One region of the Brevundimonas faecalis genome, then DNA from elsewhere that is predicted to be linked to it. Evidence: riboswitches for the same ligand, from Rfam matches in the RefSeq annotation. Region 1 holds a riboswitch; the other holds the start of a gene.
What was found. Region 1 has a riboswitch for cobalamin ahead of ABIE19_RS11305 (TonB-dependent receptor plug domain-containing protein). Riboswitches for the same ligand answer to the same signal wherever they lie in the genome.

Region 1 (3,206 bases):
GTCCGAAGGCGCGATCGATCAGGCCGCCGAGGCCTTCAGCGGCGATCATCTCATAGTCGGCTCGACCGCCCAGGGCGCCGACGTAGAACTGCTCCATCACCAGGTAGGTGGACAGGGGCGCGCCGAAAGCGGCGAAATCGGGTGTTCGAGACAACAGGCGGGTCCAGGATTGGGCGCGCATGGCCTCCCATCGCGCCATCAGCGGCGGCAGGAAGGGGTCTGGGGCGTGGCTGACCAGCAGTTCTTCCCACATGCGAACGAAACCGGCCGACGGCATGGCGCGCTCGCGCAGATAGCGCCCGCACAGGGCCAGAAGGCCGTCCCGGCTCAACTCAAGCGAATCCGCTTGGGCGAAGAAGGCCTGATGATAGGCCTCGTCCTGTTCATAGGCGGCGCCGGCCATGGCTTCGATCAGGCCGGCCTTGGCGCCGAACAGGTTGACGATGACCGTGGTGCTCTTGCCCACCGACTGCGCCAGGTCGCGCATCGTCAAGCCGCCCAGGCCGACCTCTGCAACCAGGGCCATGGCGGCCGCCACGATGCGGTCGGCGTCTATCGATCGGGAGGCGGCGATTGTCGTCGTCATGCGACCGCCTGCATGGCTGTCTTGGCGTGAGATGTCGAGGCGTCGCAGTCGCTCAGTCGGTCCTTTCCAGCGGCAGGCGCAGGCCTGCGACGATCAGGCAGGCGGAATCGGCGACAGCGGCCACGCGTTGGTTCAGGCGTCCTGCCTCGTCGCGAAAGCGGCGGCCCAGAGGATTGTCGGGCACCAGGGACCAACCGACCTCGTTGCTGACGACCCAGAGACGAGCGGGGCAGTCGGTCAGGGCCCGCGTCAGTTCATCCATGGCGGCGGGAAGGTCGCGCGCGTTCAACATCTGGTTGCTGAGCCACAGGGTCAGGCAGTCGACCACGGCCACGTCGTCCGCGTTCAGGCCGCGCACGGCGGCGGCCAGTTCCAGCGGCGCTTCCAAGGTGCGCCAGCCTTCGCCGCGCTCGGCGCGATGGCGATCGATGCGATCGCGCATCTCCTCGTCGAAGGCCTGGGCCGTGGCGATCATCAGCGGCGCCCGGCCGGCTTCTGCGGCGGCGGTTTCGGCCTGCCTCTGGGCATGGGCGCTCTTGCCCGAACGGGCGCCGCCGAGAACCAGGGTCACGGGCATGGCTTTGTCTCCGGTTGACCTGAGGGCCGCGTGGTCCTATCGCCACGCTCGCGTCAGGTTCCCCGAAAGGGGATTGAAAGGGAACGGAGTTTGAAGCTCCGGCTGTTCCCGCAACTGTAAGCGGCTAGCCCGCGCGTCATACGCCACTGGCGGTCAGGAAGGCCACGGCCTGAAAGCGACCTCTGGGAAGGCGACGCGCATCGGCGTTGATCCGTGAGCCAGGAGACCTGCCTGTCGCCGTCGTTCTCCGCGCGGTCGGGATGTGCCGAGCGGTCGAGGCAACTCGTGTGACGACAGTCGTAAACCCAGCCGCGTCAGCGGCCGTCCTTGTTCCTCGGAGCAAAGGCCGGCTCGGCGCGGCGCCGTCATATGGAGAGCCGGAATGAACCGGACCGCATTCGCCGCCCTGGCCGCCGCCAGCCTTCTGAGCGCCGCACCCGCCCTGGCCGCAGAAACCGCCGACCAACAGGCCGCCGCGCCTGACGTGGCGGGTCGCGCCGGCGCTGTCGCCGTCGAGGACGTCATCGTCACCGCCAACCGCTCGGCCCAGCCGATCGAGCGCGTCGGCGCCTCCGTCACCGTCCTGACCCAGGCCGCCATCGAGGCGCGCCAGACCCCGGCGGTGGCCGAACTCCTGGCCCAGACGCCGGGCGTCAGCTTCACCCGCAACGGCGGCGTCGGCACGACGACCGGCGTCAATATTCGCGGCGCCGAGAGCCAGCACACCGTCGTCCTGATCGACGGGGTCAAGCTGAACGATCCCTCCTCGACCCAGGGCGGCTTCAACTTCGGCAACCTGCTGATCGGCGACACCTCGCGTATCGAAATCTTGCGCGGCGCCCAATCGACCCTCTGGGGCAGCCAGGCCATCGGCGGGGTGGTCAATATCGTCACCGCAGAGCCCACCGAGGCGCTGCAGGGCGGACTGACTGCTGAAGCCGGTTCGCGCGGCACGACCTATTTCCGTGGCGGGATCGGCGGCGCTAATGAGCGCCTGAGCTGGCGCCTGGCCGCCAGCCGCTACGACACCGACGGCTTTTCCGCCTTCGCCGCCGGCAAGGAAGACGACGGCTACACCAACACGGGCCTGTCGGGCCGCCTGAACCTGAAGATCACGGACGCCGTCTCGTTGGACCTGCGTTCGGTCTGGTCGAACGGCCAGAACGACTTCGACGCTTTTAACGGCGATAGCCGCGAGTACGGCAAGACCAAGGAATTGGTCGCCTACGCGGGGCTGAATTTCGACCTGCTGGACGGGCGTTTTCGTAACCGGATCGGCTATGCCTACACAGACACGAACCGCCGGAACTTCAATCCTGCGACCCTGGTGCAACCGCTGACCTTTGACGCGGCAGGCGAGAACCGTCGTTGGGAATACCAGGGCACGTTCGCCGTCACCGAGGCGCTGAACACGACCTTCGGCATCGAGAGCGAGCGTTCGGAAATGCGTACGCGTTCGCCGTCGAGCTTCAACCTGAATCCGGCCTTCGCGCGCGGTCAGGCGGACCTCGACAGCGCATACGCCCAGGTTCAGTGGACGGTGCTGGACGGTCTGACCTTGACCGGCGGCCTGCGCTACGACGATCACGCTCAATACGGCGACAACCTGTTGGGCCAGGTGGCTGCAGCCTGGGCACTGAACGACGGCGACACCGTCCTGCGCGCCAGCTGGGGTCAGGGCTTCCGGGCGCCGGGCCTGTATGAACTCTACAGCGAATACGGGAATCTGACGCTGCAGCCGGAAGAGTTCGACAGCTGGGAGATCGGCGTCGAGCAGCGCCTGTTCGACCGCGCCGTCGTCTCGGCGACCTATTTCAACCGCCAGGCCGACAATGAAATCCGCTACAACGGTTGCTCGACGCCGTCGACCGATCCGCTGTGCACCGTCAACGGCGTGGGACGCTGGGGCTACTACCGCAATGTCCAGAAGACTGAGGCGCAGGGCGTCGAGTTGATCGGCCGCCTGGATGTGACGGACCGCCTGAACGTCAGCGCCAACTATACCTGGACCGACGCCAAGAGCGCTTCGGGCGCCACGGACGG
Region 2 (3,206 bases), on a different contig from region 1:
ACGATGACGTTGTCGTCGGGGGTCAGGTCGACGATGACTGAAGTCAAACGATTCTGGTCATCGTAGGTGTATCGGGTTCTAGTCGCCGTCCGGTTCGAGCCTGAGGAAGCGTTAAAATAGACGGTTGAAATCTGGGTGAGATTGTTACCTGACCACGCCAAGTTCGTCTTCGCATAGGGCGAAGAAATCTGGGTTAGCTTTCCTCCAGTATAGACGTAGAGAAGATTCTGATTATCCCGCGTCCAGGTCGAGCCGACCCTGTAATTCTCGGACGCGAGGTAGACTTCACGGACGCCGGTATCGCCGTCTCGCCAGACCCAGTTGGAGCTCTCATAGGTGATCTTGTCGTAGGCGCCCGCGCCCTCCTTCGAGACATAGGCGGCCGCCGATGCATCCCAGTCATAGCGCACGACCGACCCGTCCCAGTCGGTCCGGAACAGATAGGCGCCCACCGTATTGATGGTTCCTGTATGGCCGTGGATCTGGCGGACGGTCATACGCCAACCGTCGCCATTGTCGCCGTCCAGTACGCCTAGGCTATTGTAGGCGCGATGGGTCGCTCCGTCCGCTACCAGAGCCTGAAAGAATTCGTCGCGGTTCTCGATGTAGAGGTTGCCGGTCGCAGCGTTGACCAGAAGGCTCTCGCCTGCACGCCCCAAAGTTGACTGGCCGAGTTGGCCGTTCGCTCCAAGAACGAAGCCTGACGCCTGATGAGTTCCCAGACGCGCCCCGGTGATGATTCCGACCATCTACGATCTTCCCGATATCCGGGGCGACTTTCAGAAATTTGCCCCCTCAAGACTGCATCGGGAATTTCAAGCCCAAGTTTAGGAATAACTTTCGGCCACGGTCTCAGCCAAGGCAATCGAGGTGGATCAGGCTTCCAGCGAGAATGCAAAAAGTGTTGCTCCTCCGTACGCGAAGCAATTTCTTTGCGGGTGCTCTGTGACCTCGATGACATAGGGTTCTGCCCGGGGAGCGAGGATAGAGCGTTGTCTTCGTGACGACCGTTGTAAGCAAGGTGCGGAAATCCCTACCCGCAACAGGTTTCGCCAACACCCGCCGTGGGCATCTGATGTCCATCCCGACCTATGACCCCGATCGCATTCAGGCGCTGACCCAGGCGGTTATTCCGTCGTGGCGAGAAGCGGATGCGGCCAAGGCAATCGCATAATCATATAAGGATATCTTTATATCGCGATTGACTCTGGCGGCGGGCGTGTCATGTTCACGCCGTCGTGGTTCTGCGCGCGGTCCTCGGACTGCGCGGAGCTAAGAGGGAAGCCGGTGAGACCTCGGTCGATGCCGGCGCTGCCCCCGCAACTGTGAGCGGCGAGCTGAAGGTCCATTTCGTGTCACTGGGGGTTCGCCTCCGGGAAGGCCGGACCGGAGGCGATGACCCGTGAGCCAGGAGACCTGCCTCGACAGATAACGTCCTCCGGCGGGGTGTCCGGTCAGGTCGCATGAGCGCCGCGACGGGACGATTCCGCGCGAGCGGTCGCGCGTCCCTGTCCGCTGTCTCGCCACAGCATCAACGGCAGAGACCATGGCGAGCAGCGAATTCACCTTCAGCATCAAGCGCACCCCGCTCGACGAGAATTACGTTCCCGCCGAGAACACGCGGATCACGACCAACTTCGCCAACCTGGCCAGGGGCGAGAGCCGTCAGGAGAACCTGCGCAACACCCTGAGGATGATCGACAACCGGTTCAACTCCCTGGCGCATTGGGGCAATCCGAAAGGCGATCGCTACGCGGTCGAACTCCAGATCGTCTCCGTCGAGATGAGCCTGGCTCCGGGTGAAGGGACGGACAGCTTTCCGCTGATCGAAATCCTTCAGACGACGATTGTCGATCAGCAGACCGGCGAGCGGACCGACGGGATCGTCGGGAACAACTTCTCCTCCTACGTTCGCGACTACGACTTCAGCGTGGTCCTGCCGGCGCACATGAAGGCCAATCCCGGCGCCTTTGCACCGGCGGATTTCGGCGATCTGCACGGCAAGCTGTTCAGGCATTTCCTGAACTCGGCCGCCTATCGCGCCAATTTCGGCAAGCCGCCGGTCATCTGTCTGAGCGTGTCGAGCAACAAGACCTATCACCGCACCGGCGAGGAGCACGCCGTCCTGGGCTTGGAATACGGGAACGACGCATTCTCGCCGACCGACGAGTATTTCGCGAAGATGGGAATGAAGGTCCGCTACTTCATGCCCCAGGGCAGCGTGGCGCCCTTCGCCTTCTACCACGTGGGCGATCTGACGGCAGACTACACCGACCTGGAGCTGGTCAGCACGATCAGCACCATGGAGACCTTTCAGAAGATCTACCGTCCCGAGATTTACAACGCCAACTCCCCGGCTTCGGAAGAGTATCAGCCCAGCCTGAAGTACCAGGACTATTCGCTGACCCGGATCGTCTACGACCGCGAGGAACGCAGTCGACTGGCCGTCGAACAGGGCCGGTTCGTCGAGGAGCGCTTCATCGAGCCGCATCGCGCCCTGCTGGACCAATGGTCCGCTAACTTCGCCGCCTGATCAGTCCCGAATTGCTGAAGTCACCGAAAATGAAAACCCTGTTGCCCACCTCGACCGCCGGCAGCCTACCCAAACCCGTCTGGTTGGCCGAACCCGAGACCCTCTGGTCGCCCTGGAAACTGGAAGGGGAGGCGTTGATCGAGGCGAAGCGGGACGCCCTGCGTCTATCGCTGGACGATCAGCGCCGCGCCGGCATCGACATCGTCAGCGACGGCGAACAGACCCGCCAGCATTTCGTCACTACCTTCATCGAGCATCTGGACGGCGTCGATTTCGAGCAGCGCAAGACCATGCGCATCCGCAATCGCTATGACGCCAGCGTGCCGGTGGTCGTGGGCGCGGTCAGCCGACTGAAGTCGGTCTTCGTCGAGGACGCGAAATTCCTGCGCCAGCAGACCGATCAGCCGATCAAATGGGCCCTGCCGGGGCCGATGACGATGATCGACACCCTCTACGACGACCACTACGGCAGCCGCGAGAAACTGGCCTGGGAGTTCGCCAGGATCCTGAACGAAGAAGCCAGGGAACTGGAGGCCGCCGGCGTCGACATCATCCAGTTCGACGAGCCTGCCTTCAACGTCTTCTTCGACGAGGTCAACGACTGGGGCGTGGCGACGCTGGAGAAGGCGGCCGAGGGGCTGAAGTGCGAGACCGCCGTCCACATCTGTTACGG

Region 2: it holds a riboswitch for cobalamin, as region 1 does, so the genes downstream of both, ABIE19_RS15615 (DUF1852 domain-containing protein) here and ABIE19_RS11305 (TonB-dependent receptor plug domain-containing protein) in region 1, are expected to answer to the same signal.

Annotation. Positions count from the first base shown of each region.
Region 1 is NZ_JBEPTF010000003.1:81,091-84,296, forward strand. It holds gene ABIE19_RS11295 (TetR/AcrR family transcriptional regulator) at 1-586, opposite strand, end outside; gene cobU (bifunctional adenosylcobinamide kinase/adenosylcobinamide-phosphate guanylyltransferase) at 639-1,163, opposite strand; cobalamin riboswitch at 1,202-1,412, shown strand; gene ABIE19_RS11305 (TonB-dependent receptor plug domain-containing protein) at 1,546-3,206, shown strand, end outside.
Region 2 is NZ_JBEPTF010000005.1:75,951-79,156, forward strand. It holds gene ABIE19_RS15610 (hypothetical protein) at 1-749, opposite strand, end outside; cobalamin riboswitch at 1,223-1,438, shown strand; gene ABIE19_RS15615 (DUF1852 domain-containing protein) at 1,547-2,533, shown strand; gene ABIE19_RS15620 (methionine synthase) at 2,563-3,206, shown strand, end outside.